Regions from separate parts of the Streptomyces sp. XY431 genome, predicted to be linked through region 2. Evidence: riboswitches for the same ligand, from Rfam matches in the RefSeq annotation. Region 2 holds a riboswitch; each other region holds the start of a gene.
The links. A riboswitch is a leader RNA that binds a small molecule or an ion and turns the genes downstream of it on or off. The one in region 2 is predicted to bind cobalamin.
Positions count from the first base shown of each region.

Region 1: linked by a shared signal. The riboswitch ahead of metE (5-methyltetrahydropteroyltriglutamate--homocysteine S-methyltransferase) and the one ahead of ADK60_RS23610 (FecCD family ABC transporter permease) in region 2 are both predicted to bind cobalamin.
Region 3: linked by a shared signal. The riboswitch ahead of ADK60_RS17825 (CoA-acylating methylmalonate-semialdehyde dehydrogenase) and the one ahead of ADK60_RS23610 (FecCD family ABC transporter permease) in region 2 are both predicted to bind cobalamin.

Region 1 is NZ_LGDO01000151.1:29,454-32,699, reverse strand. It holds gene ADK60_RS17770 (FAD-dependent oxidoreductase) at 1-990, shown strand, start outside; cobalamin riboswitch at 1,121-1,358, shown strand; gene metE (5-methyltetrahydropteroyltriglutamate--homocysteine S-methyltransferase) at 1,524-3,246, shown strand, end outside.
Region 2 is NZ_LGDO01000280.1:16,373-19,618, forward strand. It holds gene ADK60_RS23595 (CGNR zinc finger domain-containing protein) at 1-309, shown strand, start outside; gene sodX (nickel-type superoxide dismutase maturation protease) at 306-683, opposite strand; gene sodN (superoxide dismutase, Ni) at 1,005-1,400, shown strand; cobalamin riboswitch at 1,499-1,633, shown strand; gene ADK60_RS23610 (FecCD family ABC transporter permease) at 1,731-2,822, shown strand; gene ADK60_RS23615 (ABC transporter ATP-binding protein) at 2,819-3,246, shown strand, end outside.
Region 3 is NZ_LGDO01000151.1:44,888-48,133, reverse strand. It holds gene ADK60_RS17830 (amidohydrolase) at 1-1,330, shown strand, start outside; cobalamin riboswitch at 1,437-1,627, shown strand; gene ADK60_RS17825 (CoA-acylating methylmalonate-semialdehyde dehydrogenase) at 1,832-3,246, shown strand, end outside.

The sequences.
Region 1 (3,246 bases), on a different contig from region 2:
GGCGGCATGCTCGACATCCACTCCGGCCAGCGGGCGCTGCGCGAGGCCGGTCTGCTCGACGAGTTCTTCGCGATCGCCCGCGGCGAGGGCCAGGACATGCGCCTGCTGGAGCCGGACGGCACCCTGCTGCTCCAGGAGGACACGCCCGACGACGCCCCGCTCGCGCGGCCCGAGGTCGACCGCGCCGACCTGCGCGACCTGCTGCTGGACTCCCTCCCCGAGGGAGTGGTGCGCTGGGGGCACGCCTTCGAGTCCGCCGAGAGCGGCCTGCTGCGCTTCGCCGACGGCAGCAGCGCGACGTACGAGCTGCTGGTCGGCGCGGACGGCGCGAACTCCCGGGTCCGTGCGCTGCTCACCGACGCCCGCCCGGCGCACACCGGCCACAACGTGGTCGAGGTCGGCATCCCCGACATCGACCGCACCCACCCCGAGCTCGCGGCGATGGTCGGACGCGGCACCTACTGGGTGCTCGGCGACGGACTGTCCCTGGCCGCGCAGCGCAACGGTGACGGCCGGGTCCGCATCGGCCTCGGCTTCTACGACACCGCCGAGGACTGGTTCGCCACCAGTGGGATCCCGTTCGACGACCCGGCCGCCGCCCGGGCGCGGCTGATCGACCTGCTCCCCGGCTGGGACCCGCGCTTCACCGCGCTGATCGCGGCCTGCGACGACACCATCGTGCCGCGGTCGATCACCACGCTCCCGGTCGGCCTGACCTGGCCGTCGACGCCGGATGTCACGCTGGTCGGCGACGCCGCGCACCTGATGCCGCCGATCGGACAGGGCGCCAACATGGCGCTGCTCGACGGCGCCCTGCTCGGCCTCGCGCTCGCCGCGCACCCGGACGACCTTCCGGCCGCCGTACAGGAGTACGAACGCGAGATGTTCGAACGCACCGCCGCTGCCGCCCGGATGTCCACGGACATGCAGGCGATGCTGCGGGCGCCGGACGCCGCCCGGAAGATGCTCGCGTTCTTCCAGCCCGACTGACGGCGGCCGCCCGAGTGACGGCGGCCGAGTGCGGCCGGGCGTGCCCGGCCAGCGCGGCGTCGAGGTGCCCGCCGGTCCCGACCCGTGGACACCACGGTGGAATCCACTGCCCCGACCGGTGGTTTGCCTCTAGGCTGGCCCCGTAGCTGGTTCGCCCTGCCCGCCAGGCACGGCGTCGTAAGAGGGAACCCGGTGACGCCTTTCGACTGGCCAGTCCGGGACTGCCCCGCAGCGGTGAGCGGGAACGACCGCCGTCATACGCACTGGGTCCGAGTCGGGCCCGGGAAGCGACGGCCAGTAGGTGTCCGCCCTCGACGAGGGCGAGCGTGCCCGCGAGTCCGAAGACCTGCCCGCTGCCCGTCCGCGGAGGATCCGCGGACGGCTGTCCGATGACCTCGAGGGCGGGTCGGCGACCACAGCAGGCGGTTGAGGCACGCCCGTTCACGGCGGCCACCCGTCCGGCTCGTCGTCCCTTCGCGCCCTCGTCCCGTCAGCGGGCACCTTGAGGAGCAAGACTCGCGAAGGAGAGTCCCTTGACAGCGAAGTCCGCAGCCGCGGCCACCCGGGCGACCGTGCACGGCTACCCCCGCCAGGGCCGGAACCGGGAGCTCAAGAAGGCGATCGAGGGCTACTGGAAGGGCACCGTCACCGCCGACGCCCTCCGCGCCGCCGCCACCGAGCTGCGCCGGGAGAACTGGCGGCAGCTCGCCGAGGCCGGTGTGCGCGAAGTCCCCACCGGTGACTTCTCGTTGTACGACCACGTGCTGGACACCACCGTCGCCGTCGGCGCGATCCCGGCCCGCCACCGGGCCGCCGTCGACGCCGACCCGCTCGATGGGTACTTCGCCATGGCGCGGGGCACCCAGGACGTCGCGCCGCTGGAGATGACCAAGTGGTTCGACACCAACTACCACTACCTGGTCCCCGAGTTGGGGCCCGACACGGTCTTCGTCGCGAACCCCGCCAAGGCGGTCGGCGAACTCGCCGAGGCGCTCGCGCTCGGCCACGGGGCCCGGCCGGTGCTGGTCGGCCCGGTCACCTACCTGCTGCTCGCCAAGCCCGCCCCCGGAGTGGCGGCGGACTTCGAGCCGGTCACCCTGCTCGACCGGCTGCTGCCGGTCTACGCGGAACTGCTCGCCGCGCTGAAGGCGGCCGGCGCGCAGTGGGTGCAGCTGGACGAGCCCGCCCTCGTCCAGGACCGCACCCCGGCCGAACTGAACACCGCCGCCCGCGCCTACCGCGAGCTCGGCGCGCTCACCGACCGGCCGAAGCTGCTGGTCGCCAGCTACTTCGACCGCCTCGGCGAGGCCCTTCCGGTGCTCGCCAAGGCGCCGGTCGAGGGCCTGGCACTGGACTTCACCGGCCCCGCCGCCGCCAATCTGGACGACCTCGCCGCCGTGGGCGGTCTGCCGGGCAAGCGGCTGGTCGCGGGCGTCGTCGACGGGCGCAACATCTGGATCAACGACCTGGAGAAGTCGCTCGCCACCCTGGCGACCCTGCTCGGCCTCGCCGACCGCGTCGACGTCGCGCCGTCCTGCTCCCTGCTGCACGTGCCGATCGACGCCGCCCTGGAGCGCGACGTCGATCCGCAGATCTCCCGCTGGCTCGCCTTCGCCCGGCAGAAGGCCGCCGAGGTCGCCCTGCTCGCCCGCGGACTGCACGAGGGCACCGGCGCGATCACCGCCGACCTCGCCGCCAACCGCGCCGACCTGGCCTCCCGGGCCGGCTCGCCGATCACCCGCGACCCGGCCGTGCGCGCCCGCACCGCGGCCGTCACCGCGGACGACGCCCGCCGCCCGCAGGCCTACCCGCAGCGCGCCGAGGCCCAGCGCACCCGGCTCGGCCTGCCGCTGCTGCCGACCACCACCATCGGCTCCTTCCCGCAGACCACCGAACTGCGCGTCGCCCGCGCCGATCTGACGGCCGGTCGGATCGACGCCGCCGCGTACCGGGAGCGGATGGAGGCCGAGGTCCGGGAGGTGATCGCCTACCAGGAGAAGGCCGGCCTGGACGTCCTGGTGCACGGCGAGCCCGAACGCAACGACATGGTCCAGTACTTCGCCGAGCAGCTCACCGGCTACCTCGCCACCCGGCACGGCTGGGTGCAGTCCTACGGCACCCGCTACGTGCGTCCGCCGGTGCTCGCCGGGGACATCTCCCGCCCGCACCCGATGACCGTCGACTGGTTCCGGTTCGCCCAGGACCTCACCGACCGCCCGGTGAAGGGCATGCTCACCGGCCCGGTCACCATGCTCG
Region 2 (3,246 bases):
TCCGGGCACGACTACCTCGACGCGGCCGGCCGGCCCCGCTGGCACCTGCACCTCGCCGACAACTCGCCGACCGCCACCGCGCACTTCAGCGCCGTCGCCTGCATGGGCCTGGCCGTCCACCTGACCGAGCTGGGCGCCGACCGGCTCGGCATCTGCCAGGCCGCGCCCTGCCGCAACGCCTATCTGGACACCTCGACCAACCGGTCCCGCCGGTACTGTTCGGACCGCTGCGCCACCCGCGCCAATGTCGCCGCCTACCGGGCCCGCAAGCGCCTGGAGGCCCAGGAGGCCGCGGCGGCCGGGCACTAGCGGACCGGGAGTTCCTCCGGCCGGATCCAGACGCCGAGGCGGCGGGCGAGCCCGGGCACCCGCGCCAGCGGGGCGGCCAGCAGCAGCCGCTCCAGCCGCCGTCCGGGCGCCAGCCAGGCCGGGCGCGGGCGCAGCCGCAGCAGCACCCGGCCGAGCACCAGCTCGTCCGGCACCGCTCCGTAGCTGCGGCTGTCACTGTCCACCGGCCGGTTGTCGGAGAGCAGCCACCAGCCTTTGGGGCGACGGCCGTCGGCCCGCTTGACCACCAGCAGGTTCTGCTGGAACGGGTGCCGGAACACCACCACCGCGCCGGGCCGGATCCGCGCGCCGTAGCGGACCAGCAGCTGGTCCCCGTCGCGCAGCGTCGGCACCATCGAGTCCCCCGCCACGTCGATCAGCCCGAACGGCGCGCCGCCGCCCGGCGGACCGTCCTCCGGTTCCGCGCTCCGTGCCACGGCTCCTCCTCCCGGCTCGCGTCCGCCGTGTCCCGTCCGGCTCCCGCCGCGTCCTGCTGTCCTGCTGTCGCGCTGTCGCGCTGTCGCGCACCAGTCTGCCGCACCGGCCGTCGGCCGCCGATGTCCGGATTCATCCGGTTCCGGCTCCGTCTTTTGCCCTGGGCGGGCCGCCCGGCCGGGAAACCGGACGGTCCGGCAGGTAATCTCGGGCGCGGGAAGACGATCTAAGGAAGGACTCCCATGTTCTCTCGTCTGTTTGCACCTCGCGCCACCGCCCACGCCCACTGCGACCTGCCCTGCGGTGTCTACGACCCGGCCCAGGCCCGGATCGAGGCCGAGTCGGTGAAGGCCACCCAGGAGAAGTACCAGGCCAACGAGGACGCGCACTTCCGCGCCCGCGCGGTCATCATCAAGGAGCAGCGCGCCGAGGCGGTCAAGCACCACATCTCGGTGCTGTGGAGCGACTACTTCAAGGCCCCGCACTTCGAGAAGTACCCGCAGCTGCACCAGCTCATCAACGACACCCTGAAGGCCGCCTCGGCCGCCAAGGCGTCCACCGACCCGGCCACCGGCCAGGCGCTGCTCGACCTCATCGCCGAGGTGGACAAGATCTTCTGGGAGACCAAGCAGGGCTGATCCCCGCCCGGTCGCCTTTCGGCCGCCCCCGTCCGGATCCGGACGGGGGCGGTCGCGCGTTCGGGGCCGGACGGGCACGACCGTTCGAACGGTAAGGGTCATAGCTGGTGAGTGCTTGTTATGCTGCCAGGGCGTCCCGCGGGGGAAGCCGGTGCGAATCCGGCGCTGACCCGCAACGGTAAGCGGCCCCCGCGGCCGTGAGCCCGATCGCCCGGGGACGCCGACCTCCCGACAACTCGCCGCGGACTGCGAGGGGATGGCGCCCCGGCACACCCGCGCCCGGACGCGCCGCCCCTCGCCGCACCCGGCCCGAGGCAAGGCGTGCCACCAGTGAGCAGCACCACCGCGGCCGCACCGGCCACCGCCGCGGCCCCACCGGGCCCCCGCCGGACACCCGCCCTCCCGCTGGCCGCCGCACTCGCCGCGGCCCTGCTCGGCTCGCTGGTCTGCGCCGTCGCGGTCGGCTCCGCCGGCCTCGGCTGGGGCCAGGTCCTGCGGCTCCTGGGCGCCGGCCTGACGGGCGGTCGGCTGGAGGCCGACGAGGCCGCCGCGTACGCCATCGTCTGGGAGATCCGGCTGCCGCGCGCCGTCCTGGCGGCCGTGGTCGGCGCCGGACTCGCCGCCACCGGGGTCGCGGTCCAGGCGATGGTCCGCAACGCGCTCGCCGACCCCTTCGTGCTCGGCATCTCCTCCGGGGCCTCGGTCGGCGCCAACGCCGTGCTGATGTTCGGCGCCTTCGCCTCGCTCGGCGTCTGGGCGCTCTCCGCCTCCGCCTTCGTCTCGGCCCTGCTGGCCATGGTGCTGGTCTATCTGACGGCCCGTACCGCCCACGGGCTCACCCCGCTGCGGCTGGTGCTCACCGGCACCGCGATGTCCTACGGCTTCTCCGCCGTGACCGCGCTGATGGTCTTCGCCGCCGCCCGCGGCGAGGCCGCCCGCTCGGCCATGATGTGGCTGCTCGGCAGCCTCGGCGGGGCCACCTGGGGCTCGGTGCCGATCGCCGCCGTCACCGTACTGGCCGGGCTGGCGTACCTGGCCCGCGCCGCCGGACGGCTGGACGCGCTGGCGATGGGCGACGAGACGGCCGCCTCGCTCGGTGTGGACCCGGACCGGCTGCGGCGCGCGCTGTTCGTGGTGACCGCGGCCGTCACCGGCACCGTGGTCGCGGTCAGCGGGGCAATCGGCTTCGTCGGACTGATGGTCCCGCACCTGGCCCGGATGCTGGTCGGCGCCGGCCACCGCCGGCTGCTGCTGGTCGCGCCGCTCGCCGGGGCCCTGCTGCTGGTCTGGGTGGACATCGTCTCGCGCACCCTGCTGGCCCCCGCCGAACTGCCCGTCGGCGTGGTCACCGCGGCCGTCGGGGTGCCCTGCTTCCTGCTGCTGATGCGCCGTCGCGGCTACGCCTTCGGGGGCGGCCGGTGAGCGCCGCCGGCACCGGGGCCCTGGACCTCGCCGTCGACCGGGTCTCGGTCGACCTGGCCGGCGTCCGGCTGGTCCACGAGGTCACCCTGACCGCCGCCGCCGGCCAGGTGGTCGGCCTGGTCGGCCCGAACGGCAGCGGGAAGTCCACCCTGCTGCGCTGCGTCTACCGGGCGCTGCGGCCCGCCGCCGGGGCCGTCCTGCTGGGCGGCGAGGAGGTCCACCGGCTCGCCCCGCGCGAGGCCGCCCGGCGGGTGGCGGCGCTGCCGCAGGAGCACTCCGCCGAGTTCGACTTCACCGTCGCCGAGGTGGTCGGCATGGGCCGGCTGCCGCACCGGCGCGGCGCCCTGGCCGGCCCGTCCGCGGCCGACGAGGAGCACTGCGCCGCCGCGCTGGGCCGGGTCGGCGCCGGGCACCTGGCCGGCCG
Region 3 (3,246 bases), on a different contig from region 2:
CGACCAGGAGTGGATCACCGGCAGCGGCTGGTCGATGGAGAGCTTCGAGGGCGGCCTGCCGACCCGGCAACTGCTCGACTCCGTCGTCCCGGACCGTCCGGTCTACCTCACCAACCGCGACCACCACGGCGCCTGGGCCAACACCCGGGCGCTGGAGCTCGCCGGCGTCGACCGCGACACTCCCGACCCGGCGGACGGCCGGATCGAGCGCGAGGCCGACGGCACCCCGAGCGGCGTGCTCCAGGAGGGCGCCACCGGCCTGGTGGCCCGGCTGGTGCCGCCGATCACCGCCGCCGACCGGCTGGAGGGGCTGCTGCGGGCGCAGCGGCTGCTGCACTCGCTCGGCATCACCGGCTGGCAGGACGCGCTGCTCGGCGAGTTCAACGGCCAGCCGGACCCGTCCGACGCCTACCTGACCGCCGCGCGCTCCGGCGCGCTGACCGCCCGGGTGAACGGCGCGCTCTGGTGGGAGCGCGAGCGGGGCGCCGAGCAGATCGCCGAACTCGTCGAGCGCCGCGCCGACTCGGCCCAGGGCAGGTTCCGGGCCGGCTCGGTGAAGATCATGCAGGACGGCATCGCGGAGAACTTCACCGCCGCGATGACCAGCCCCTACCTGGACGGCTGCGGCTGCGCCACCGCCAACTCCGGCCTCAGCTTCGTCGATCCGCTCGCCCTGCGCGAGTACGTCACCGAACTCGACGCGCTGGACTTCCAGGTGCACTTCCACGCGCTCGGCGACCGGGCGGTGCGCGAGGCACTGGACGCGGTCGAGGCCGCCCGCGCCGCCAACGGCCGGCGCGACACCCGGCACCACCTCGCCCACCTCCAGGTGGTCCACCCGGACGACCTGCCCCGGTTCGCCCGGCTCGGCGCCATCGCCAACATCCAGCCGCTGTGGGCGGCGCACGAGCCGCAGATGGACGAGCTGACCATCCCCTTCCTCGGCCCGGAGCGCGCCTCCTGGCAGTACCCGTTCGGCGCGCTGCTGCGGGCCGGGGCCACCCTGGCGGCGGGCAGCGACTGGCCGGTGAGCAGCCCGGACCCGCTGGCCGGTCTGCACGTCGCGGTCAACCGGCGGGAGCCGGAGGCCGAGGACGACCGGGTGTTCCTGCCCGAGCAGCGGCTCGACCTGGCCTCCGCGATCGCCGCCTACACGGCGGGCACCGCCCATGTGAACGGGCACGACGACGCCGGGGTGCTCGCGCCCGGCCTGCTGGCCGACCTGGTCGTCCTGGACCGCGACATCCTCACCGGCCCGCCCGAGGAGATCGCGTCGGCCCGGGTGCTGCGCACCTACGTCGGGGGCGAGCTGGTCCACGCCGCCGACTGACGCCGCGTCAACTGCCCTCCGGGCCCCGGGGTGCTCCCCGGGGCCCGGCGCGTTCCCGGCGGTGCGTGCTCCGACGCGCCCGAACGGTGAGGGGCCCTGGACTTACTAGGACGTCCAACTATATGGTCGGAACAGGTCCGCGGTGTCAGGGAAGCCGGTGTGAGTCCGGCACGGTCCCGCCACTGTGACCGGGGAGTTCGTCCCCGCAGGAGTTCGGCCACTGGCAGCCAGCCGGGAAGGCCCGGGGGCGCGCGTCGATCCGGGAGTCAGGATACCGGCCGCGGACGGTCCGTGTTTTCCACGAGGATGGAGACGACACGCATGATTCCGGGCTGCTCCCGTTCCACCGCCCCCGGCTGTGCCGTGCCGACGAGCCCCGGGGCGCACCAGCGCTGACGGTTCGTCAGCCGCCGCCGTCCTGCCGCCGGGCGCACCACCGTGCGCCCGCGCACCGGCGCGGCCTCCACTCCTCCTCTCCCATCCTGACGAGAGAAGGAACCAATGGTCACCGACCCGACCACCCCTGACCCGATCGTCCCCGAGCTCACTGTTCCCGAGCTGACCCACTTCGTCGGCGGCAAGCGCACCGCCGGGACCTCCGGCCGCTTCGGCGACGTCCACGACCCCAACACCGGGCGCGTCCAGGCCCGGGTGCCGCTGGCGAGCCGCGCCGAGGTCGAGGCCGTGATCGCCGACGCGGCGCAGGCCCAGCCCGCGTGGGCGGCCTGGAACCCGCAGCGCCGGGCCCGGGTGCTGCTGCGCTTCCTCCAACTCGTCGAGCAGGAGCGGGACTCGCTCGCCCGGCTGCTCTCCGCCGAGCACGGCAAGACCGTCGCCGACGCCCACGGCGACCTGCAGCGCGGCCTGGAGGTGGTCGAGTTCGCGGCCGGGATCCCGCACCTGCTCAAGGGCGAGTTCACCGACAACGCCGGCACCGGCATCGACGTGTACTCGATGCGCCAGCCGCTCGGCGTGGTCGCCGGCATCACCCCGTTCAACTTCCCGGCGATGATCCCGCTCTGGAAGGCCGCGCCCGCGCTGGCCTGCGGCAACGCCTTCGTCCTCAAGCCCTCCGAACGCGACCCCTCGGTGCCGCTGCGGCTCGCCGAACTGTTCCTGGAGGCCGGACTGCCGCCCGGCGTGCTGAACGTGGTCAACGGCGGCAAGGAGGCCGTCGACACCCTGCTGGAGGACCCCCGGGTGCAGGCGGTCGGCTTCGTCGGCTCCACCCCGATCGCCCAGTACGTCTACGCGACCGCGGCCGCCCACGGCAAGCGCGCCCAGTGCTTCGGCGGTGCCAAGAACCACATGATCGTGATGCCCGACGCCGACCTCGACCAGGCGGCGGACGCGCTGGTCGGCGCCGGCTACGGCTCGGCGGGCGAGCGCTGCATGGCGATCTCGGTGGCCGTCCCGGTCGGCGAGGAGACCGCCGACGCCCTGGTGGCCAAGCTGGTCGAGCGGATCGGCGCGCTCAAGGTCGGCCGCTCGGACGACCCGGCGGCGGACTTCGGTCCGCTGGTCGGCCGGGACGCGCTGGAGCGGGTCCGCGGCTACCTGGATCTCGGGGTCGAGGAGGGCGCCGAACTCGTCGTCGACGGGCGCGACTTCCGGCTGGAGGGCCACGAGGAGGGTTTCTTCCTCGGCCCCTCGCTGTTCGACCGGGTGACGCCGGGGATGCGGATCCACCGCGAGGAGATCTTCGGCCCGGTGCTGAGCGTGGTCCGCGCCGCCGACTACGAGGAGGCCCTGCGCCTGCCCAGCGAGCACGAGTTCGGCAACGGCGTGGCCATCTACACCCGCGACGGCGACACCGCCCGCGACTTCACCCGCCGGGTCAACACCGGCATGGTCGGCGTCAACGTGCCGATCCCGGTGCCGATCGCCTACCACACCTTCGGCGGCTGGAAGCGCTC